2 regions of the Bacillus sp. FSL H8-0534 genome follow, and region 2 is predicted to be linked to the other one. Evidence: predicted binding sites of a transcription regulator. Region 2 holds the regulator's gene; the other holds the start of a gene.
What was found. Region 2 encodes CtsR, which represses protease genes until heat stress. Its sites were predicted from a motif close to ATGGTCAATAAAGGTCAAACA; they were not measured.
Positions count from the first base shown of each region.

Region 1: clpP (ATP-dependent Clp endopeptidase proteolytic subunit ClpP) is a predicted target of CtsR. The motif match lies at 2,132-2,152, and genes of this name have one in related genera.

Region 1 covers NZ_JBBOUC010000001.1:3,523,154-3,531,092, forward strand. The annotation lists gene whiA (DNA-binding protein WhiA) at 1-940, shown strand, start outside; gene MHH71_RS17925 (HPr family phosphocarrier protein) at 964-1,221, shown strand; gene clpP (ATP-dependent Clp endopeptidase proteolytic subunit ClpP) at 1,504-2,085, opposite strand; gene MHH71_RS17935 (DUF421 domain-containing protein) at 2,336-3,211, opposite strand; gene MHH71_RS17940 (DUF1657 domain-containing protein) at 3,232-3,438, opposite strand; gene spoVAE (stage V sporulation protein AE) at 3,450-3,800, opposite strand; gene spoVAD (stage V sporulation protein AD) at 3,797-4,813, opposite strand; gene spoVAC (stage V sporulation protein AC) at 4,814-5,290, opposite strand; gene MHH71_RS17960 (YhcN/YlaJ family sporulation lipoprotein) at 5,325-5,813, opposite strand; gene MHH71_RS17965 (DUF1657 domain-containing protein) at 5,929-6,135, opposite strand; tRNA gene MHH71_RS17970 (tRNA-Arg) at 6,318-6,393, shown strand; gene rpoN (RNA polymerase factor sigma-54) at 6,846-7,939, shown strand, end outside.
Region 2 covers NZ_JBBOUC010000001.1:3,021,977-3,029,915, forward strand. The annotation lists gene radA (DNA repair protein RadA) at 1-422, opposite strand, end outside; gene clpC (ATP-dependent protease ATP-binding subunit ClpC) at 517-2,952, opposite strand; gene MHH71_RS15495 (protein arginine kinase) at 2,975-4,039, opposite strand; gene MHH71_RS15500 (UvrB/UvrC motif-containing protein) at 4,044-4,592, opposite strand; gene MHH71_RS15505 (CtsR family transcriptional regulator) at 4,741-5,202, opposite strand; rRNA gene rrf (5S ribosomal RNA) at 5,430-5,545, opposite strand; rRNA gene MHH71_RS15515 (23S ribosomal RNA) at 5,596-7,939, opposite strand, start outside.

The DNA of each region.
Region 1 (7,939 bases), 500 kb from region 2:
ATCAGAAACAAAGAAAGAGCTGACAAAGCTTGAGATGAAGGAGTGCTGTGAGAAAGCGGAGTTATCAGCATTGCTTCGAATGAACGGATCACTTTCTTTTTCAAACCGTCGTCTTTCGATTGATATTCAAACAGAAAATGCAGCAATTGCCAGAAGAATTTACACATTGCTGAAAAAAGGATATGACGTAACGGTAGAATTACTTGTTCGTAAAAAGATGCGACTTAAGAAAAATAATGTATATATCGTTCGGCTTGTTGAAAAATCACGTGAAATATTAGCGGATTTGCATATTGTAAGAGAAGACTTTTCATTTATTCGCAATATCTCGCAGGAATTGATTGAAAAGAAATGCTGTAAACGATCGTATTTAAGAGGTGCATTTTTAGCAGGTGGTTCAGTAAATAACCCAGAAACATCATCTTATCACTTAGAGGTCTTTTCGCTATACAAGGAACATAATGATTCTATATGTGAACTGATGAACGGATTTGATTTAAATAGTAAGACGTTGGAAAGGCGTAAAGGGTATATTACGTATTTAAAAGAAGCGGAGAAAATTACGGAGTTCTTAAACATTATTGGTGCACATAATGCGTTGTTAAGATTTGAAGATATTCGTATTGTTCGTGATATGCGTAATTCGGTCAATCGTTTAGTGAATTGCGAAACAGCTAATTTAAATAAAACAATTGGTGCTGCTTTAAGGCAAATCGAAAATATTCGTTACATTGATGAGACGGTGGGAATGGATGTCTTGCCAGATAAACTGCGCGAGATTGCACAATTACGTATTAATTATCAAGATGTAACATTGAAAGAATTAGGCGAGATGGTATCTGGGGGGAAAATCAGTAAATCAGGTATCAATCATCGCTTGCGTAAAATCGATGAAATTGCAGAGAAATTACGCGCGGGGGAACCGGTAGCAAAAAAATAACGGTAAAGGGGAGAAATGGAGCTATGGTTCAAAAACAGGTTGAGGTTGCATTAAAAAACGGCTTGCAAGCACGTCCGGCTGCGTTGTTTGTACAAGAGGCGAATCGTTTTCATGCTGATATTTTCATTGAGAAAGATGGTAAAACAGTCAATGCGAAGAGCATAATGGGAATTATGAGCTTAGCGATTGGATCTGGCAGTAACGTAACGATTATAACAGAAGGGTCAGATGCAGAAGCTGCTTTAGAAGCGTTGGCTGCTTATGTGCAAAATAAACAGTAAAAGCTATCGCATGTAGCGATAGCTTTTTTGGTTGGGTCAATTTGTTGTGTCGAATCGCTGATATATGGTGAGAAATGGTCGATATAAAAAAGGCTATCGCGCGTGACGATAGCCTTTTTGGGTTGCGATTCTAAACGAGCCGCTTCCGCTTTTAGTGATATCCAGCTCCAGCGGCTAGAACAGTCGGTCGTTTCACCCCTTCATTCGAGGCAAAAAGCGCCTCGGAATCAGGGATTCCAACGCCCTCCTGTTCTAAACGAGCCGCTTCCGCTTTTAAGTATATTAACGATTTGTAAAGATTTTATCGATTAAGCCGTATTCTAGTGCTCTTTCTGCTGTCATGAAGTTGTCGCGGTCTGTGTCACGTTGTAGAACTTCTAATGGTTGACCTGTGCGATCAGCAAGAATTTGGTTTAATTTTTCACGTAAGAATAGGATACGTTTTGCAGCGATTTCGATTTCAGTCGCTTGACCTTGTGCTCCGCCAAGTGGTTGGTGAATCATTACTTCACTGTTTGGAAGTGCATAACGTTTTCCTTTTTCACCTGCTGCAAGTAGGAAAGCACCCATAGATGCTGCCATACCGATACAAATTGTTGATACTTGTGGTTTAATAAACTGCATTGTATCGTAAATTGCCATACCTGCTGTGATAGAACCGCCAGGACTGTTGATGTAGATGTGAATATCTTTTTCTGGATCCTGAGATTCCAGGAATAAAAGCTGGGAAACGATTGAGTTTGCTACGTTGTCATCAATTGCGCTACCAAGCATAATGATGCGGTCTTTTAATAGTCGAGAGTAAATATCGTAAGCGCGTTCTCCACGATTTGTTTGTTCAATTACTGTAGGAATTAAATTCATCTGTTATTTCCTCCTTTGAAAGCTTTCTTAGTCTTATAATACAATTATGGTCAATAAAGGTCAAACGAAACCACTTTAAATCAAAAAAATATGTAGTTGTATCATGATTTATTCGCTATGTTTTTGGAATTCCCTGCTTATGTATCTTCAACATCATAACCGAATTATATAAATTTAAACGTAATAGGAGAAGTATAGTATTCGCAAAAAACAAAAGAACGCCTTTTTCGTAGAAGCGTCCTTTTGTTTCCTATTCTTTTAAGAGGTAGGTTACTTTATTTAAAACATGTTCGATTTGTTTTGCATTTTTGCTATACATTTGACTTGCTGATTTCGATTTTGTTTCTAAAGAAAATAATTCAAGATCAGCATGACATTTTTTTAAAGAAGCTAATAGCAATGGCTTATTTTGAGGCGAAGGCATTTGGATTTTGTCATTATAGATGTCGACAGTAAGTTGTCCGTAAGAGTCGATTTGTCCAAGAAAGACATTTTCTATTACAACTCCAATCTTCTCTAACTCCATGTGAAGCCAAGCGCGATTATGACCGCTAGCTGAAAGTGGTTCATCTAGTACATTGCCATCCATAATTACTGTATGTGTTTCCTTTTCGTTCGGCACTTTTAGTCCGATGTCTTTTGCGGTTAGTGGTTGTCTATCCTTTTTCAATAAGACGTTTAATTCGCCATTTGGCTCTAATACAGCAAATTCAACATCAGCTATGTTGAATACATCTTTTTTACGAAGGAGTTCGAGTAATTCATCGCTTGTATATTTTTCCTTTTTCAAATTATCTTCGAGTACTTTTCCATCTTTTATAAAAACAGTAGATTTTCCCTCAAAGAAGTCTCTTACTGTTTTGTTTTTTAAAGAAGCAAGTCCAGCGAAAAAAGGTACGATCGCAAAAACAAGTATACTGGAAACACCGTGGAAAAAGTTTTGTTCTAGCCCAGTCGATACTTCAGCAGCGATATCACCAATTGTCATACCGGCTATGTATTCGAAAAAAGAAAGCTGAGAGATTTGTCTTTTTCCAAGCCATTTTGTGATAGCGAATAAAATAATCAAGATACATAAAGAACGTATAATGACAAGTGGCCATTCTGGTATGTGAATGTGAGGCATATAAATTCCCTCCAGTTTGCCTAAAATCCTTTATATTGTGGTTCTTCCCGTTCTAACATCGAAATTCTGTTCTTTAAATCAGCAATAACACTATCCATTTCTAACATACATTCATGGAAAACGCGTTTTGCTTCTTCGTCAGCCGCGTCTTGTGAAAGGGTACTTAAACTTGCTTGTGCACCTTTTAAACTAGCGAGACATGTTTTTACACTAGCAACAACGGTCATGGGAACACCTCTTATCCTTTTGGTTTAAATAGTAATGCGCCGATAAATCCGAATATAATGGCTGCGGAGATACCAGCACTTGTTACTTTAAACATACCTGTTATAACGCCGACAATCCCGTGCTTTGCCGCTTCTGCCATTGCTCCATGAACAAGGGCGTTTCCGAAACTTGTAATCGGAACGGTTGCCCCAGCTCCGGCAAAATCGATTAGTGGTTCATATAAATTAAATCCATCTAATATAGCACCAGCAACAACAAGTGTTGCCATTGTGTGAGCGGGCGTGAGCTTACCGACATCAAACATAAGCTGCCCGATTACGCAGATGAGTCCACCGATGACAAAAGCCCAGAAAAATATCATTGCTCTACACCTCCAAATTCAATCGATACGGCATGGGCGATGCACGGAATGGTTTCTTCTTGTTGAAATGTAAGAGGAGACAATAAAGCGCCGGTCGCTACGACAAGCATCCTTTTGAACTCACCCTTCTTCATTCGGTTTAATAAATGTCCGTATACGACTGTTGCTGAACAACCTGCCCCGCTTCCACCAGCTAATACGGGTTGGCCTTCCCGATAAATGAGCAATCCACAATCTTGAAATTGCTCGCTCTTTACTTTTGTTCCGTGCTTATGCAGTAAATCATAGGAAATTTCACGTCCGACATGACCTAGGTCGCCCGTTACGATTAAATCATAGTGAGATGCATCAATTTGCATATCGCGTAAATGTGCTTCGATTGTATCGACAGCAGCTGGAGCCATCGCGCCTCCCATGTTAAAGGGGTCAGTTAAGCCCATATCAACAATCCGTCCAATTGTTGCGGATGTCACACGCGGTCCATCTCCTGTACTACTTAAAAGCGCAGCACCAGCACCAGTTACGGTCCATTGAGCGGTAGGTGGTTTTTGACCGCCGTATTCAGTTGGATAGCGGAATTGTTTTTCCACGGCTGTATTATGACTTGATGAACCTGTTAATAAATATTTTGCACCTTTTGCATTTACAATGCTTGCACCGAGAGCAAGGCCTTCCATAGAAGTAGAGCAAGCACCAAATAATCCAAGATAAGGAGTGCCAAGTGTACGACAAGCAAAGCTTGAAGGTGTAATTTGGTTAATTAAGTCTCCGGCGAGTACAAATTGAATATCTTCTTTACGAAGTCTTGCTTTTTCCGTTGCACGGCTACAAGCTTCTTCAAATAAAATTTTATGCGCCTTTTCATAAGAATCTTGTCCGAGCCATAAATCTTCATGAAGAGTATCAAAGTCTTCAGGGATTTTTCCTTTTGCTTCAAATGGCCCACCGACTACACCTGTTGAGATGATAACTGGTTTGTTTTCAAATACCCATGTTCGGTGTCCTTGTAACATTTACAAGCCTCCCCATTGAACAAGAATGGTTTTAATAAGAGCGATTACGAAAGCAGAAAATACACCAAATAAAATAACGGATCCTGCTAATTTAAACATGTTGCCACCTACCCCAAGGACAAAGCCTTCCGTTCGGTGTTCGATGCATGCGGCGATAACAGAATTGCCAAAACCAGTAACCGGTACGGCTGTACCAGCGCCAGCAAATTGTCCAAGACGGTCATACACACCGAATCCAGTTAGCAACATAGAGATGAAAATGAGTGTCGCTACTGTTGGGTTTCCTGCAGACCTTTCAGTGAAATCGAAATAGGTGATATAAAAGGTAGAGATGAGTTGGCCGATAAAACAGATAAGACCGCCAACAAAAAAAGCTTTTATACAATTTTTTAAAACAGGCCGTTTCGGTTCGCGCTGTTGTGCAAATTTTTTATATTCCTGTTGTACAGGTGTTAAATTTTTGTCTTTACTGGACATTTGGATCCTTCCTTTTCTTTTAGAAAACGTACAATTACGTATCGGATTTCACTTCTGATTGAATGAGTTTTAATTGCTTTTTGATCTGATCCTTGTTTACTTCTTTTTTCTTAATTTTGTTCTCCAGGTTATCTAATAGCATGAAAATTTTTCGATCTGTACTTACTTGAATATTGAAAGTAGGATACTCATCGCTCAATTGTTTTTTGATTTTGGTGCGCAGAGGTTTTAAACCGAATCTTTCGTGATGCTCTGGTTTGACAGCTATGTAAAGATCTAAGTTGGAGTTAACGGCTGTGGCTTTTATTATTTCCTCCATAGCAAGTACTTTCTTCTTTGCTTCTTGAGAGATAGACTGATTAAAGGATTCTGTACTCATCTTCGTTAACTTTGGACCATTCTTTTCCTCTGTTCGTTTCGCTTCTTCTTTTTTTACTTTTTTATCTAATGGACTACTACCACAGCCGGTAAATGAGCTGAGTAGTAGTACGAATAACGCGGTTATGATTCCAAGTTTTCGCATTACGATCATTCCATTTCTATTGCTTTATGTAATCTGAGTGAAAAAGGATGATATGGAATCATCCTTTTTCTGTTTCTCAAAAAGTGAGTGCCATGAGATGGTATAGTACTTTCACTTATTGTTGTCCGTATTGAGGCTCTTCTTGCTGAACTTCATCAACACGTGGGTTTAAAGAATCAATAATAGATTGTGTTTGTTGTGCAGCTGTTTGGAAAAGTTGTTTTGCTTGTTGGTTGTCCGTATCAAGAGCGAACCCCTCTAAGCTTGCTTGCGCACTTTTTAATCCAGAAACAGTTTGTTTTAATTTTGTAATTACAGTCATTGAATGAAGCCTCCTTAAGAATATGAATTCAATGATTATAATTTGTGAGTAGCCCCAAAAATATAATTACCAAATTTAGGATTGACGATTTGTTTTTGAAGAAATAGTGAGGAGAGCTTTTTTATATGATAGTAGTTGCGTACATTGACATAAGAAGATATAATTACCAATATATCGTTTATGCGCCCATAGCTCAGTCGGATAGAGCGGTGGTTTCCGGTACCACGTCTGCCGGGGGTTCGAATCCCTCTGGGCGCGTCAAAAAGTCTTAACTTACATTTGTAGGTTAGGACTTTTTTATTTCCTTCTTGTTATATCTGTTCATAAGATTTACTATTAGTATGTGGTTATAAAAAATGATTGTTATATATTCATTTTGATTTTCAAGCGTATCAGTCGCCGTTATGAAGAACAAAAGGTGACCTGCATTTGGTCTCTCTCTTTGTTTTCACTTGGCACGGGGCTAGGCACTGACCGCTTCTTTTTTGAGCGGATCCTCTCTTCCGCTCAAAAAATAAAGGTTTTATGTCAGTTCTTCAACTTGTATTTATATATATTTTTTATTGTTTTCTTTCAATATTATCCATTTTTCAGTTGTAAGATGTAAATTTCATTAATACATATAAATTAATAATATTTGGAATGGGTATCTGCGCAGGATTCTCCTTTTAGGAAACTTATTGTACAATAGAAACAAGGGGGAGATTAGATTGAAGGCAAGTCTTTTACAAGAACAAAGCTTACGTTTGGCCATGACACAAGAGTTAAGACAAGCGATTACAATGCTCCAATATAATGTGCAGGAATTATCGGAGTTTTTGTATGAGCAATCGTTAGAGAATCCCCTTATTGAGTTAGGCGGCTTTGAGAGGGAGAAGAAAAAGAGCTCAAGTAAAAGTACAGGCAAACAAGTTAATAATCAAATGGAAATTTACAGTGTGGATTCGACAACGATTCAGCAACACTTATTAGATCAAATACAGTATTATAAAATAGATGAAGAGCAGCGAAAAGCAGCTTCTTTCATCATTATGAACATGGATGAGAATGGTTATTTACAAGAAACCAATGAAGAATTAGCAGAACTACTTGCAGCACATATTGATGTAGTGGACTGTTCTATGGAGCTTGTCCAGTCATTAGAGCCAGCAGGGGTGGGAGCGCGTAATATTCAGGAGTGTCTATCACTTCAATTGAAGCGCTTACAAAAACGAGATGAGCTGGCAGAAATGATTGTGGATGAACATTTCGTGTATTTTGTTAAGAAAGATTGGCGGAAACTTATCCATGTTATGAAATGTAATAATGAAGAATTACAATCAGCTGTTGATTGTATTACATCGCTTCAGCCAAAACCAGGGCTTGCGTTTAGCTCTGAAAAACCGCTTTATATTGTTCCTGATATGGCTGTTAAAAAAGACGGCGATCGTCTCGTTTTACAAATGAATGAACGTAACATGCCAAGGATTGAAATTCATTCAGAGTATAGTGCACTTCTTCATAATAGTGAAAGTGAGGTTGCTTCTTATGTATCTGAGAAGTATCAGCATGTGCAGTGGATTATGCGCAGTTTAAAGCAACGGAAACAAACGCTTTTGCAAGTGATGGAAATCATTATGAAGAAACAACGTGATTTCTTTTGGCAGGGGCCAGAGTACTTAAAACCACTCTCCTTAAAAGAAGTAGCTGAAGAACTAAGTGTACATGAATCTACAATTAGCCGTGCTACCCGTAATAAATATGTACAAACGCCGCACGGATTGTTTGAAATGAAGTCATTTTTTAGTAACGCAGTGGTTACAAC
Region 2 (7,939 bases):
AGACGATCTGCACGAAGTTTAATTTGTTTTGCTGATTCTTCACCAGATATATACAATACATCATACGAAGAATCTGCTAATTGCGATGATATTTGTAGTAGTAAGGTTGATTTTCCAATTCCAGGATCTCCTCCAATAAGTACGAGGGAACCGTCAACAATTCCTCCACCGAGTACACGATTAAATTCTTGAAATTTTGTTTCAATCCGTGCCTCTGACTTTGTTTCTACTTCTGTAAGACGCCTTGGCTTTGTTACTTCCGTTTGAATCGCATTTGCATAGTTGATGCGACGCGATGATACAACTTGTTCCATCTCTTCGACAAGCGTATTCCATTGCCCACATCCAGGGCACTTACCCATATATTTTGGTGACTGATAACCACATTCTTGACATATAAATTTCGTTTTCTTTTTAGCCATCTTGTTTTTACTTCACTTCACTTTCATCTATAAACATACATCCTTCTCGTACAAGAAAGAGGGCTATTATTTAGCCCTCCTTGTTTGTCTATACTTATTTTACCTTTTCTGCACTGCGAATGACAAATGATTCCCCTTCGGCGTCAAAGACAACTTTTTGACCTTTCTCAATTGCTCCTTTTAGAAGTTCTTCTGACAATCGATCTTCCACATGTTTTTGGATTGCTCGACGAAGTGGACGAGCACCATACTCACGATCGAATCCTTTATCAGCAATCGCTTCAATTGCTGTACTTGTTAACTCTAATTCAATCTCTTGTTCTTTTAACCGATTTACTAATTGATTAACCATAAGCGTTACAATTTCTTGAATATGTTTTTTCTCAAGCATATGGAAAACAATGATTTCATCAATACGGTTTAAGAACTCTGGACGAAATGCTTTTTTCAATTCATCCATTACTTTACCCTTCATATCTGAATAATCACGACTCTCATCTTGTACGTTAAAACCGAGATGTTTATTACGTTTTAATGCTTCGGCACCAACGTTAGATGTCATAATAACAATTGTATTTCGGAAATCAACTGTACGCCCTTTAGAGTCTGTTAAACGCCCATCTTCTAGCACTTGCAGTAAAATGTTAAATACATCTGGATGTGCCTTCTCTACTTCATCTAACAGCACGACAGAATATGGTTTGCGACGAACTTTTTCTGTTAATTGGCCGCCTTCTTCATATCCCACATATCCTGGGGGAGACCCCACTAAGCGAGAAGTAGAATGTTTCTCCATATACTCAGACATATCAATACGAATCATTGCATCTTCATCACCAAACATAGATTCTGCTAATGCACGCGCAAGCTCCGTTTTACCTACACCAGTCGGTCCTAAGAAAATAAATGAACCAATTGGGCGTTTCGGATCTTTTAAACCCGCTCTTGCGCGGCGCACTGCTTTCGCTACTGCGACAACAGCTTCATCTTGGCCAATTACACGGTCATGTAAAATGGATTCTAGATTCAATAATTTATTTGTTTCTGTTTGTGCAAGTTTAGAAACCGGAATACGCGTCCACGTAGAAACAACATTTGCAATGTCTTCTACTGTTACTTCTGAATTTTCTTTTCCTTGCTGCTCTTTCCACTGACGTTTTGTATCCTCTAATTTTTCACGTAAACGTTGTTCCATATCTCGTAAAGAAGCTGCCTTTTCAAATTCTTGGCTCTGTACGGCTGCATCCTTTTCTTTTCGAATTTCTTCAAGTTTCACTTCAAGTTCTTTTAAATCTGGTGGTGTTGTATAAGAACGTAAGCGTACTTTTGAAGCTGCTTCATCGATTAAGTCAATTGCTTTATCAGGTAAGAAACGATCTGTAATATAACGATCCGAAAGTTTTACAGCTGCTTCAATTGCATCATCTGTAATGGAAACGCGGTGATGCGCCTCGTAACGATCGCGTAACCCTCTTAAAATTTGAATCGATTCTTCTAAGCTTGGCTCGTCAACATGAATTGGTTGGAAACGTCTTTCTAGTGCTGCATCTTTTTCAATGTATTTACGATACTCATCTAATGTTGTCGCCCCAATACATTGCAATTCACCACGTGCTAATGATGGTTTCAAAATATTGGATGCGTCAATTGCACCTTCTGCACCACCTGCACCAATTAATGTATGAAGTTCATCAATAAATAGAATGATATTACCAGCTTGGCGAATTTCATCCATCACTTTCTTTAAACGATCCTCAAACTCACCACGGTATTTCGTGCCAGCAACAACTGTACCCATATCTAACGTCATAACACGCTTATCGCGTAATGTTTCTGGAACTTCATTATTTACAATTTGCTGTGCTAGACCTTCAGCAATTGCTGTTTTACCTACCCCAGGTTCTCCAATTAATACTGGGTTATTCTTAGTTCTACGGCTCAATACTTCAATAACACGTTGAATCTCTTTACTACGGCCAATAACAGGATCTAAGCGTCCTTCACGTGCAACAACTGTCAAATCTCGCGCTAAACTATCAAGCGTTGGTGTATTTGCATTTGCTGATGCACCACCTTGATGGCCTGATGTAGCTTCATTGCTTCCAAGGAGCTGCAATACTTGTTGTCTTGCTTTGTTTAAACTTACGCCTAAGTTATTTAAAACACGCGCTGCAACACCTTCACCTTCACGGATCAATCCTAGTAAAATATGTTCCGTTCCAACATAAGAATGACCTAGCTTACGTGCCTCATCCATTGATAACTCAATTACTTTTTTGGCACGCGGTGTATAATGAACAGTTTGAGACATCTCTGTTCCACGACCAATTAATGCCTCTACCTCTTTTTGTACCTTCTCTGGACTTAGCCCAAGAGCAATTAACGCTTTAGCTGCAATTCCTTCCCCTTCGCGTACAAGCCCAAGTAAAATATGTTCTGTACCAATATTATTATGCCCAATGCGAATTGCTTCTTCTTGAGATAAAGCTAATACTTTCTGTGCTCTTTCTGTAAATCTTCCAAACATCATAGAAATCGCCTCCTACTTGCGCTCAATTTTGTTCAATTCGTAGTCTTTCACGGATTAATGTCGCCCTTCGATAATCCCTTTCTTCTGGGCTTAAAGGACCTCCTGCGTATTGCTGTAAAATTCCTGGCTGAGTTAGTACCATTAACTCTGTTAAAATATTTCTTGATATATTTTTTATATAATCAAGATCAATACCTAACCGCATATCTGACAGACAAGTAGCAGCTTCTGCCGATTGAATTAATCGACTATTAGCCAGTACACCGTAAGAACGATATACTCGGTCTTCAAGTTCAATACTTGAATTTTTCATAATTAGTTCTCGAGCTACTCTCTCTTGTTGTATAAGCTGATGAACAACACTCTCTAAATCTGCTATAATATCTTCTTCTGATTTTCCTAATGTCATTTGATTAGAAACTTGAAATATATTACCTAAGGCTTCGCTACCTTCACCGTATATTCCTCTTACGACTAAACCTAATTGTTGAATTGCTTGTATAATACGATTTATCCGTTTCGTCAAAACAAGTGCTGGTAAATGCATCATTACAGAAGCTCGTAACCCCGTACCAACATTTGTGGGGCAACTGGTAATATAGCCAAGCGATTCATCAAAAGCATATTCAACTGCTTTTTCAATCCATGTATCCATTTTGTTTGCGCTTTGCAGTGCTTCTGATAATTGCAGCCCTGAGAATAAACATTGAATTCGCACATGATCTTCTTCATTAAGCATCACACTTATATGTTCACTTTCTGATAGTAGACAAGTACCAAATTCCGTTCCAGCAAGATTAGGACTAATTAAATGTTTTTCTACTAAAACTCTTCGCTGAAGCGGTTTTAGTTCATTCATTTTTAATAGTTCAAAATTCCCGAGGGATTTCACTTTCTGATTTACAAACTTCTTTTGAAATAAATTAGTAATCTGCTTAGCTTCTTCATCAGTTTGCATAATAGGGAAATGATAATCTTTTAAATTACGAGCCAAACGAATACGACTACTTAAAACAATATCAGAATCGGGGCCATCTCCCCTCATCCACGGACTAATTGCTTCATTCATAATACGATCCAGTGACATAGAACTATTCCCCCCCTCTATGCTCACTAAGCTGATTTTCAATACTTCGGATTTGATCACGCGTTTGAGCTGCTTTTTCAAATTCTTCTTTCTGTATACATTGCTTTAATTTTAATTTTAGTTCATCTAATTCTTTCTTTAGATGAATATTTCCTCCCATACGCTCGGGAATTTTTCCACAATGATTTGTATGACCACCATGAAGCCGCTTCAACATTGGCTTTAGTTGTTCCTTAAATGTCTCATAACAAGAAGCACATCCAAAGCGACCTACTTTTGCAAATTGTTTATATGTCATATTACAAGTTGAACATCGTAATACTCTTGCATCTGAAAAACTATCCTCTTGGTTTTCAAACATTGATGGTTCTCCATGTAGCAATCCAGCTAGTAAGTCATGGAAGGAAAAACTAGATTGTGGTGATTGAAAGAAAGACGTATAGCCATTTTGCTCTGCACATTGCTCACAAAGATGAACTTCCGTCTTTTGTCCGTTTATTACTTTTGTATAATGTAATGCTGCTGGTCTTATATTACAATTTTGACAAGTCATCTTATATCCCCACCTTTACAATAGGAACGATCTACCTCATGATACTTTTTATACACCACTAGATTATTTTTTTCACTGAATCTTGTCTGTAAAAAGTCCCACTATAAAATGAATTACCACTAAAAACATTTCTTAACAAAAGCTGTATTTATTTATATTTCAGTGTCCTTAACATTGCGCATAATATCCGAGCCCTAAGTTCATCTCTAGAAGGTAAATCCATTAATAATACAGATCGATCTAATACGCTCAGCATAAGTTTTGCTTCCCGATTGGTCACAATATCTTCTTCCACTAATCGTATAATGATACTTTCCGCATTCCCTTGCGCAATACTATGCTCGATCATATGAAGCATTTGATCAATAATGTCTATATCGTCATGCAATTTGACTTTGATAATGCGAATGTAACCTCCTCCGCCTCGTTTACTTTCAACTACAAATCCTCTTTCTAACGTAAAGCGAGTATTGATTACATAATTAATTTGAGACGGAACACAATCAAATCGATCCGCAACCTCATTTCTCTTAATCTCAATCACATTATTATTGCTTAAGTCAATAACTTGCTTTAGATATTGCTCAATGATATCAGATATATTTCTCATTTATCCGCCACCTTTATTGACTTTGACTATCTTTGACTTTAATTATATACGTATTAAAGAAATTTGCAACTCTTTTGCTTCCTCACTATCCTAGCCAAAATTTCTTTTCTTTAATCACTACGTTTATATTTTATACAACAGAATTAACTTCTCATTTTTATTTGTACGTATTAATACCAAATAAAAATATACAAAAAAGCACGAGTCAATTGACTCGTGCTTTAATTGCTTGGCGACGTCCTACTCTCACAGGGACAAGGTCCCAACTACCATCGGCGCTAGAGAGCTTAACTTCCGTGTTCGGTATGGGAACGGGTGTGACCTCTCTGCCATCATCACCAAACTATTGAAGGTATATTCCTTCAAAACTAGATAACATTTGCTTCATATTATATGGTTAAGTCCTCGATCTATTAGTATTCGTCAGCTCCACATGTCACCATGCTTCCACCTCGAACCTATCAACCTGATCATCTTTCAGGGATCTTACTAGCTTACGCTATGGGAAATCTCATCTTGAGGGGGGCTTCATGCTTAGATGCTTTCAGCACTTATCCCTTCCGCACATAGCTACCCAGCTATGCCCTTGGCAGAACAACTGGTACACCAGCGGTGCGTCCATCCCGGTCCTCTCGTACTAAGGACAGCTCCTCTCAAATTTCCTACGCCCACGACGGATAGGGACCGAACTGTCTCACGACGTTCTGAACCCAGCTCGCGTACCGCTTTAATGGGCGAACAGCCCAACCCTTGGGACCGACTACAGCCCCAGGATGCGATGAGCCGACATCGAGGTGCCAAACCTCCCCGTCGATGTGGACTCTTGGGGGAGATAAGCCTGTTATCCCCGGGGTAGCTTTTATCCGTTGAGCGATGGCCCTTCCATGCGGAACCACCGGATCACTAAGCCCGACTTTCGTCCCTGCTCGACTTGTAGGTCTCGCAGTCAAGCTCCCTTATGCCTTTGCACTCTACGAATGATTTCCAACCATTCTGAGGGAACCTTTGGGCGCCTCCGTTACACTTTAGGAGGCGACCGCCCCAGTCAAACTGCCCACCTGACACTGTCTCCCGGGTCGATAAGACCCGTAGGTTAGAATTTCAATACAGTCAGGGCGGTATCCCACCAGCGCCTCCACCGAAGCTAGCGCTCCGGCTTCAAAGGCTCCCGCCTATCCTGTACAAACTGTACCAAAATTCAATATCAGGCTACAGTAAAGCTCCACGGGGTCTTTCCGTCCTGTCGCGGGTAACCTGCATCTTCACAGGTACTATAATTTCACCGAGTCTCTGGTTGAGACAGTGCCCAAATCGTTACACCTTTCGTGCGGGTCGGAACTTACCCGACAAGGAATTTCGCTACCTTAGGACCGTTATAGTTACGGCCGCCGTTTACTGGGGCTTCAGTTCAGAGCTTCGCTTACGCTAACCCCTCTCCTTAACCTTCCAGCACCGGGCAGGTGTCAGCCCCTATACTTCGCCTTACGGCTTCGCAGAGACCTGTGTTTTTGCTAAACAGTCGCTTGGGCCTATTCACTGCGGCTTTCCGTTAAGAAAGCACCCCTTCTCCCGAAGTTACGGGGTCATTTTGCCGAGTTCCTTAACCAGAGTTCTCTCGCACACCTTAGGATTCTCTCCTCGCCTACCTGTGTCGGTTTGCGGTACAGGCACCTTTTATCTCGCTAGAAGCTTTTCTTGGCAGCGGGGAATCAAAGACTTCGCTCCATAAGGAGCTTCCCCATCACAGCTCAGCCTTCACGATAAGCGGATTTGCCTACTTATCAGCCTAACTGCTTGGACGTGCACAACCAATCGCACGCTTCTTCTATCCTTCTGCGTCCCTCCATTGCTCAAACGATAAAGAGGTGGTACAGGAATATCAACCTGTTGTCCATCGCCTACGCCTGTCGGCCTCGGCTTAGGTCCTGACTAACCCTGAGCGGACGAGCCTTCCTCAGGAAACCTTAGGCATTCGGTGGACGGGATTCTCACCCGTCTTTCGCTACTCATACCGGCATTCTCACTTCTAAGCGCTCCACCAGTCCTTACGGTCTGACTTCACTGCCCTTAGAACGCTCCCCTACCACTGATACCATAGGTATCAATTCGCAGCTTCGGTGGTGTATTTAGCCCCGGTACATTTTCGGCGCAGAGTCACTCGACTAGTGAGCTATTACGCACTCTTTAAATGGTGGCTGCTTCTAAGCCAACATCCTAGTTGTCTAAGCAACTCCACATCCTTTTCCACTTAATACACACTTTGGGACCTTAGCTGGCGATCTGGGCTGTTTCCCTCTTGACTACGGATCTTATCACTCGCAGTCTGACTCCTAAGGATAAGTCATTGGCATTCGGAGTTTGACTGAATTCGGTAATCCGATGAGGACCCCTAGTTCAATCAGTGCTCTACCTCCAAGACTCTTACACTTAAGGCTAGCCCTAAAGCTATTTCGGGGAGAACCAGCTATCTCCAGGTTCGATTGGAATTTCTCCGCTACCCACACCTCATCCCCGCACTTTTCAACGTGCGTGGGTTCGGGCCTCCATTCAGTGTTACCTGAACTTCACCCTGGACATGGGTAGATCACCTGGTTTCGGGTCTACGACCACGTACTAAACGCCCTATTCAGACTCGCTTTCGCTACGGCTCCGCCTCTTCAGCTTAACCTCGCACGGGATCGTAACTCGCCGGTTCATTCTACAAAAGGCACGCCATCACCCATTAACGGGCTCTGAC